Regions from separate parts of the Alcaligenes faecalis genome, predicted to be linked through region 2. Evidence: predicted binding sites of a transcription regulator. Region 2 holds the regulator's gene; the other holds the start of a gene.
What was found. The regulator LexA, encoded in region 2, represses DNA repair genes until DNA is damaged. The targets are predictions, from matches to a motif close to ACTGTATNNNNATACAGT.
Positions count from the first base shown of each region.

Region 1: a site for LexA is predicted at 2,429-2,446, ahead of recA (recombinase RecA). Genes of this name have one in related genera too.

Region 1 covers NZ_CP023667.1:2,002,451-2,006,994, reverse strand. Annotated here, with positions in the region: gene CPY64_RS09375 (MFS transporter) at 1-160, opposite strand, end outside; gene CPY64_RS09370 (sensor histidine kinase) at 165-1,622, opposite strand; gene CPY64_RS09365 (response regulator transcription factor) at 1,633-2,322, opposite strand; gene recA (recombinase RecA) at 2,529-3,611, shown strand; gene recX (recombination regulator RecX) at 3,695-4,243, shown strand; gene CPY64_RS09350 (LysR family transcriptional regulator) at 4,406-4,544, opposite strand, start outside.
Region 2 covers NZ_CP023667.1:1,365,348-1,369,891, forward strand. Annotated here, with positions in the region: gene lon (endopeptidase La) at 1-823, shown strand, start outside; gene lexA (transcriptional repressor LexA) at 1,222-1,881, opposite strand; gene CPY64_RS06280 (GNAT family N-acetyltransferase) at 1,987-2,547, opposite strand; gene CPY64_RS06285 (amino acid aminotransferase) at 2,620-3,822, opposite strand; gene uvrB (excinuclease ABC subunit UvrB) at 3,907-4,544, shown strand, end outside.

The sequences.
Region 1 (4,544 bases), 640 kb from region 2:
AGAAGTGTTGCGCCAGAATGGCGGCCATGGAGCCGTACAGGTAGAAGTCGTACCACTCGAACATGGTGCCCAGGGCGGAGGCAAAAATAACCTTACGGCCTTGAGCATCCAGCTTGTTCTTGGCTTTGGGGATGGCAGCACTGGTGATTGTCTGGGGCATGTGTTCAGGCTCTCCAAGGCAAAGACAGTGGGAAACTGACACGTAGGCGCAAGCCGCTTTCCTGGCCCCCGGTCAGTGGCATGAAGTCGATGGAGGCACCGTGAATCTCGGCAATCTCCCGCACAATGGCCAGTCCCAGACCACTGCCGTCCGCCTGGTTGCCCATGATGCGATAAAAACGGTCAAAAATCCGAGCCTTGTGTTCGGCGGGAATGCCGGGGCCGTTGTCTTCAATTTCCAGCCAGGCCTTGTCTTGCGCCTGGCCGGTACGCATGGTGATCCAGCCACCCGCCGGGGTATAGATCAGGGCGTTATCCAGCAGATTGTTGATCAGCTCATCGAGCAGGACCGGGTCAGCCTGCAAGAGGATGGCCTTGCTAGTGTTTTCCAGGCCCAGATCCAGCCCAAGCTTCAAGGCATCCGGTACCCGCTGGCCCACATGCAATTCAGTCAGCGTGTTCAGGTCCAGGGTTTGCTTGGTGGGGGCATACAGGGCATCGCTGCTCTCGGCACGAGCCAAGGCCAGCATTTGGGTGACCAGGCGCGTGGCGCGGTCAGTGCCGCGTACCAGTTGCTGCAAGCTGGCTTCGGTCTGCTTGGGGTCGCGTTCACGCAGGGCCAGTTCAGCCTGGGTGCGTATCCCCGCCAGCGGCGTTTTCAACTGGTGGGCTGCATTGGCCACAAACTGTCTTTGAGTCGCTGAAAACTGCGCCTGCTGGGCTAGTAGCCCATTCATGGCATCAATCAGTGGGACGATTTCGGCAGGTGCCTGCTCCTGATCCACCGGCGACAAGTCACCGGGCGCACGAGCTCGCAGGCGCGCTTGCAGCAGGTTCAGCGGCTCCAAGCCATGTGTCAACCCCAGGCCCGCCAGCATGGCCGCCAGCGGGACCAGAATGAATTGCGGTGTCAGCATCCCGATCAGAATTTCTCTGTGTAGCACCGCTCTATGTTCGTTGGTTTCGGCGGCAACCGCCAGAAAGGGCGTGTTGTTTTTGTCCTTGCCGCCCCAGACATAGGCCAGCCGCAAGCTTTGATCGTCCAGAACAACGTCACGGTAGCGCAGCAGGTCAGTGTCATATCCCCAACTGTCGGGAACCGGCAAATTGGCATTGCCGGCCAAAGGGTCGCCATTGGCATCGCGGATTTGCCACAGCGTGGGCGTAGGACTTTCCTGGCGCAAGATTGTCTGTGCCCCGTGGGACAAATGAATGGGTTGGCTCAGATCCTGGTGGCTGATTTCCACCCTCAACAAGTCCAGGTGATCGCGCAAGGTGCGGTCGTAGGGGGAATTTGCAATGTGCTGGGCGATGAAATAGGTAATGACAATGCCCACCGTCCACAGCAAAAACAAAGGCCCGAAAATCCAGATCATGATTTTGTGGATGAGCGGGCGCGGTGCAACGCGCTTGCCTTTGGCCGGCGCGGCAGTGTTCTTGGGCGGGGGTGTAGCGTGCTGCATGGACGATCCCTTAGGCTGGAGCGTCTTCTCGCAGTTTTTCCGGTTCCAGACAGTATCCCAGACCACGTACAGTCAGGATGCGTACGCCGCTGGGCTCCAGCTTTTTGCGCAGGCGATGGATATAGACCTCGATGGCGTTAGGGGTGACTTCCTCACCCCACTCACAGAGCAGGTCCACAAACTGGTTCTTGCTGATCATGCGACCGCTACGTGACAGGAAAATCTCCAGCAAGCTGGTTTCCCGTGCGGACAGCTCCAAGGGCTGATTGTCTATATAAGCCATGCGACCTTTCAGGTCGAAGCTGAGCCGTTTGTGATGCAGCAAGGCGCTGCTGGTGCCTGTGCTGCGACGCGTCAGGGCGCGTACGCGGGCTTCCAGCTCGGTCAGTGCAAAGGGTTTGGACATATAGTCGTCCGCGCCCAGGTCCAGACCGCGCACACGCTGTTCTACGGTGTCGCTGGCTGTCAGAATCAGTACGGGGAGGGTGTCCTGACGCTGTCGGATAGACTGCAGCACCGACAGGCCGGGCTTTTTGGGCAGGTCCAGATCCAGGATCAGAAGGTCAAAGCTTTGCAGCTGCAAGGCCGAGTCGGCGCTATCGCCATCGTGCACGACATCGACCGCATAGCCTTCGTAGCGTAAGGAGCGAGAAAGTCCATCCGCGAGAATACTGTCGTCTTCAGCTATGAGTATGCGCATGACCCTACACAAACAGATGATTGAATGGCTGTTCGGCATTGTTGCACAAGGCTGTAAGGCTGGTCAGTAGGGGATAACGATGGCGGCTAGCTAATTTATTTGAATATCTGTGTATATATACAGTATAATTTGATGCAATAATTAGGTTTGATTTTTAATTGCCGTGCCCGTCCGTTGGGGCGCCATTCCACAGTCAAGGATTTTTCATGGACGATAAAAACAGCAAAGCAGTGGCCTCGGAACGTTCCAAAGCGCTGGCCGCCGCTCTGTCGCAAATCGAAAAGCAGTTCGGCAAGGGCTCGATCATGCGTTATGGCGACGACAACGTCGAGCATGACATCCAGGTGGTCTCCACGGGTTCGCTGGGTCTGGACATTGCTTTGGGCGTCGGTGGTCTGCCACGTGGTCGCGTTATTGAGATTTACGGCCCGGAGTCCTCGGGTAAAACGACGCTGACCCTGCAAGTCATTGCAGAAATGCAAAAGCTCAAAGGCACCTGCGCTTTTATTGATGCCGAGCACGCGCTGGACGTGCAATACGCTCAAAAGCTGGGCGTGAACCTGGGCGATCTGCTGATCTCCCAGCCCGATACCGGTGAACAGGCTCTGGAAATTACCGAAGCCCTGGTGCGTTCGGGTTCGGTAGACCTGATCGTTATTGACTCGGTTGCCGCCCTGACTCCCAAGGCTGAAATCGAAGGCGATATGGGCGATTCCTTGCCCGGTCTGCAAGCTCGTCTGATGAGCCAAGCCCTGCGTAAATTGACGGCGACCATCAAGCGCGCCAATTGCATGGTTATCTTCATTAACCAGATTCGTATGAAGATTGGCGTCATGTTCGGCAACCCTGAAACCACCACGGGTGGTAACGCACTGAAGTTTTACTCCTCTGTGCGTCTGGATATCCGCCGTATCGGTTCCATCAAGCGTGGCGACGAAATGGTGGGTAACGAAACCCGCGTCAAAGTGGTCAAGAACAAGGTTGCGCCTCCCTTCAAGCAAACCGAATTCGACATCATGTACGGCAGCGGTATTTCCCGCGAAGGCGAGATTATCGATCTGGGCGTCCAAACCGGTGTGGTCGACAAGGCCGGTGCCTGGTATAGCTACGATGGCAACCGCATTGGCCAAGGTAAGGACAATGTGCGTGAATTCCTGAAAGAGCGCCCCGAACTGGCCCGTGAAATCGAAAACAAGGTGCGTGAAAAACTGGGCGTTGCCCTGATGAGCGCTGCTGTCAGCCGCCCAGCCGCTGCTCCTGTGGTTGATCCGGCCGAGGGAGAAGTCTGATTTTTCCCCCAGAGTTCGATGATGAGCCCTTTGAGACAGACCCGGAGGAAATCCGGGAGCGTAAACAAGCTCAAAGGGAACGCATTGCTGCGCTTTCTGCCCGGCCCACACGGGCGGGCAGAAACGTAGAAGAAAGCTCGGGTGAGGATGCTCCGGCTGCGGAAAAGAAAGCCCCGTCCAAACGGCCGGGGCTGTCTCTTAAAGCCAGAGCCTTGAACTTTTTATCCCGGCGCGAATACTCGCGCCTGGAATTGGGCCGCCGACTGGCCCCTCATGCAGAAAGTGCTGAAGAAGTGGAAGCCTTGCTCGACGCTTTGGTTGAACAGAAATGGCTGTCCAACGAGCGCTTTGCGCATAGTGTCGTCAACCGCCGTGCCTCGCGTGTGGGCACCCGGGTCATTCTGCAAGAACTGCGCCAGCATGGCGTGGATGTGGAGCAGACTGAAATCATCAAAGAAGAATTGATGGCGACCGAGCTGGAACGGGCCAAGCAAGTGTGGGGCAAGAAGTTCAGTGCGCCCCCAGATGATCCCCGCAGTTACGCCAAACAATATCGCTTCATGGCCAGCCGCGGCTTCTCGGGCCGTATCTTGCAGCAAATATTGGGTGACTGGGAAGACGATCCGGCTTGAATTTCTTCTTTCGTTTGCAGTGCTGCCTTATGTAGTGCCCCTGGCTTGTAATACTGACGTCCCTAAAAAAAGCGGGCGCGTTCGACGTGAAGCACACTCGCCTGTACGTTCCCTCTATCTATAGAGTGGCTCAAGCGTTTTGCCATGCCTTGGTTAACGAGTTCAAGGCTGTGCCGCCACAATCCCTTGCAGGCTCTTGAAGCAGGTCTCGCGTGCCTGTGCCAAAAAGGCCTGCACATAATCCGCCTGTAAATCCTCACTGCGTACTGTGGCGTAAAGCGTGCGCCAGATGCCGTGCTCT
Region 2 (4,544 bases):
TGAAATCAGCAAGATCTGCCGCAAGGTGGTTCGCAAGCTGCTGGTGGCTAATCCACAAGCCGGTACGCGTGCGGCTCGCAACAAGACACTGACTCAGGAAACCTTGGTCGTGAATGCGGCGAATCTGAACGATTATCTGGGCGTACGTCGTTTCTCCTTCGGCCTGGCCGAAAAAGAGAACAAGGTTGGCCTGGTTACCGGTCTGGCCTGGACTGAGGTGGGCGGTGAGTTGCTGACCATCGAAGTGGCCGATATGCCCGGTAAAGGCAATGTGCTGCGCACCGGCTCGATTGGCGACGTGATGAAAGAGTCGGTTGAAGCGGCTCGCACAGTCGTACGTTCGCGTGCCCAGAAGTGGGGCATTGCCAATAGCGTGTTTGAAAAGCGTGACCTGCACGTGCACTTTCCTGAAGGCGCCACGCCCAAGGATGGTCCATCGGCCGGTATCGCCATCACGACTGCTATCGTGTCCAGCCTGACGGGTATTCCGGTTCGTGCCGACGTGGCCATGACGGGTGAAATCACCTTGCGCGGCGAAGTTCTGCCTATCGGTGGCTTGAAAGAGAAGCTGTTGGCAGCGCAACGCGGCGGTATCAAAACCGTGATGATTCCGGAGGAAAACGTCAAAGACCTGGCCGATATTCCAGATAACGTGAAAAACACGCTGGAGATCATTCCCGTGCGTTGGATTGATCGCGTACTGGAAGTGGCTCTGCAAGACGCTGTAACGCCTCTGAGTGACGAAGAAGTTGCTCGCCTGGCCGCTGAGGCCTTGGCAGCAACGCGTGCCGCTGGCGCTGGCTCTGAGTCCTTCAAGCACTAAGCTTTAGCTTCAGTAAGACGCAAAACAGGCCACCTTGATTTCAAGGTGGCCTGTTTGCTTTTTAGCTGGACTGATCGTGTGTTTGCAGTCAGTCATATTGATTACAAGCAGAGAGTCAGATCTTGTTGGTGGTGCTCACAGTATTGTGCGGGGGCAAGCCTGTTCAACTCGTTCCAGAAGCATAGGCCACTGCCCATACACACTGCAGCAGTGATCTTCGCCGTAGATATAGCGGTAACTATAATCGTCGCTGCCGCTGCTCTGCGTCTACTTCAATCTGCAGAGCGGCATGTATCCTGACTAATAAAAAACCCCATGCACCAAACGGTATATGGGGTTTTTCCTTATCAGGTCCACCCAGCCTATAAAACAGGCTGGGTGACCAAGAGAGGCAGGGCTTAATGCAGTGGGCTGGTACGAATCAGACCAACAGCAATGCCTTCCAAAGACAGGGAATCCGGATCGGTGACGACGATAGGCTCAAAGTCCGGATTCTCGGGCAAGAGGACTACCTGATTGCTGGAGCGCGACAGGCGCTTGACGGTGACATCGTCGCCAATACGGACCACCACGATCTGCCCATTACGTGCTTCGCTGGCTTTCTTGACGGCCAGCAGGTCGCCATCAAAAATGCCGGCGTCTTTCATGCTCAGGCCACGCACGCGCAGCAGGTAATCCGGCGTTTGGGTGAACAGGGTAGGGGCGACGCCAATCTCGCGTTCGATATGCTCGGTAGCCAGAATAGGGCTACCGGCAGCCACGCGACCAATAATGGGCAGCAAGAGGGCATCAGCCAGATTGGCCAGGGCGCTGCTGCTGGGCGCTGCGTTTTCGCGGGTATCCGTGCCGAGCAGGCGTATGCCGCGCGAGGCACCGGCAGTCAATTCGATAGCGCCTTTGCGGGCCAGAGCTTTCAAATGATCCTCTGCCGCATTGGCGGATTTGAAACCCAACACCTGAGCAATCTCAGCTCGAGTAGGAGGGAAACCCGTCCGTTCGATTTCAGAACGGATGATGTCCAGCACTTGTTGTTGGCGTGCAGTGAGCTTGGCGGTCATAGTATTGTCTGCTGAATATATATACAGTAAAGATTGTGCGTTACAGTTGGCGTTTTTGCAAGCGGTGAGGACCTTAAAGGCTTAATTTTTGACCCTTTCGGCTGCTCAGGCGGATTGGGGCCAATCCTTGCGGTCCATGGTGTACAGCACATGAGGTACCAGCTTGTGGCCTGCCGCTACACCGGGGTGATCAAAGGTGCCAGCTTGCTCTGTCATGCCCAGGCGTTGCATGACGGTTTGCGAAGGCAGGTTCAACCGGGCGGTATACGCCACAATTTGCGCCAGGCCCAGCTCGTCAAAGCCAAAGTCCATGCAGGCGCGAGCTGCTTCGGTGGCGTAGCCTTTGCCCCAGTATTCAGGCAGCAGACGCCAAAGCACTTCCACGCAAGGCTGAAAGTACAGATCGGCGGTCGGGCGGTTCAGACCCACCATGCCGATGAAGGCCCCGCTTTCCTTCAGTTCTACTGCCCACGGGCCCCAGCCATGTTCTTCGATCAAGCTTTGGCTACGGTGAGCGATGGCATCACTTTGTGTGCGGTCCAGGGTGGCTGGATAAAAGCGCAGCGCGTGGGGATCGCTATTCAAGCGGAAGAAGGGTTCCAGGTCCGTCGCTTTCCAGGGGCGCAGGAGCAGGCGTTCGGTGTTCAGGGAAATGGCGTCTGTCATGGTAGTACTCCAAGGGCTGGAACGACAACGCCCTTCCGAAGAAGGGCGTTGGGGGCGGTAAGGACAGCCTGCTTATTTCAGGACTTGAGCGATGGCCTTGGCCACGACGTCAATGTTCTGGCTGTTCAGCGCAGCCACGCAGATACGGCCGCTGCTGACAGCGTAAATACCGTGTTCCTGGCGCAGGCGTTCTACTTGTTCGGCTGTCAGACCGGAGTAGGAGAACATGCCGCGCTGTTCCAGCACGAAGTCAAAGTTCTGAGTAGCACCGTGCTCTTTCAGCTTGGCAACCAGTTGGGCGCGCATTTCGCGGATACGATCACGCATGCCGGCCAGTTCGGTAGCCCAGGTTTGAAACAGTTCAGGCGAATTCAGCACGGTGGCCACAACCTTGCCACCGTGTGTGGGCGGGTTGGAGTAGTTGGTGCGAATCACGCGCTTGACCTGGCTCAGCACGCGGGAAGTTTCGTCCTTGCTGGAAGTAACCAGAGTCAGGGCGCCAACGCGCTCGCCGTACAGCGAGAAAGACTTGGAGAACGAGGAACTGATGAACATGGACAGGCCCAGCTTGGCAAACAGGCGCACCACGCTGGCGTCTTCTTCCAGACCGGCACCAAAGCCTTGGTAAGCGATGTCCAGGAAAGGAACCAGTTGACGCTCTTTGATCAGCTCAGCGATCTGGGTCCATTGTTCCATGCTGGGATCCACGCCGGTAGGGTTGTGGCAGCAAGCGTGCAGGATCACGATGGACTGGGCAGGCATCGTGCGCAGCGAGGCGATCATGCCGTCAAAGTTCAGGCCATGAGTTGCGGCATCGTAGTAAGCGTAGGTGTTGACCTTGAAGCCGGCGCGCTCGAACAGAGCACGGTGGTTTTCCCAGCTGGGATCGCTGATGTAAACCTCGGACTGGGGCAGCAGTTGCTGCAGGAAGTCGGCACCGATTTTCAGTGCGCCTGTGCCGCCCAGGGATTGCACGGTCAAGGCTCGGCCTTCGGCAATGATGGGGGAGTCGGCACCTAGCAACAGAGTTTGAGCACCCAGATTGTAGGTATTGATACCTTCGATAGGCAGGTAGCTGCGCGCGGCGGCCTTGCTCATCATGGCTTCTTCAGCCTTTTGAACAGCCTGCAAAATGGGGATACGCCCTTGATCGTCGTAGTAAACACCGACCCCCAGATTAACTTTGCCGCTGCGTTCGTCGGCATTGTATTGTTCGTTCAAACCCAAAATGGGGTCGCGTGGAGCCAGTTCGACGGTTTCGAAGAGCGATGTCATGATGATATGGGGGCGTTAGTGCGGAAAGGTAGAAAAACAAAGCATTAATGTGATAATACGGGCTTACCCTAAAGTGTGTCTAGCATGAAATTTGAGCCTGCCTTTCAAGAATTTCCGGGGAGTTCCTTCAAACTTTTCCAACCTTATTTGCCCGCCGGCGACCAGCCCGCGGCAATTGAGCAGTTGGTTGAGGGGATTGATGACGGCTTGATGTACCAGACCCTTTTGGGGGTAACGGGCTCAGGCAAGACCTATACGATGGCGAATATTATTGCTCGCACCGGGCGTCCGGCCATTGTTCTGGCACCCAATAAAACCCTGGCTGCGCAGTTGTACGCCGAGATGCGCGAGTTTTTTCCACGCAACGCCGTGGAGTACTTCGTGTCTTACTACGATTACTACCAGCCCGAGGCCTATGTGCCATCGCGTGATCTGTTTATTGAAAAGGACTCGTCCATCAATGAACACATCGAGCAGATGCGCTTGTCGGCCACCAAAAGTCTGCTGGAACGGCCAGACACCATTATTGTGGGCACCGTGTCCTGCATCTACGGTATTGGTAACCCCGGTGATTACCATGCTATGGTGCTGACCTTGCGCAAGGGGGATCGTATCGCCCGCCAGGAGCTGCTGGCGCGTCTGGTCGCCATGCAGTACGAGCGCAACGACCTGGATTTCCAGCGCGGTGTGTTCCGCGCTCGTGGTGAAGTGGTTGATATCTT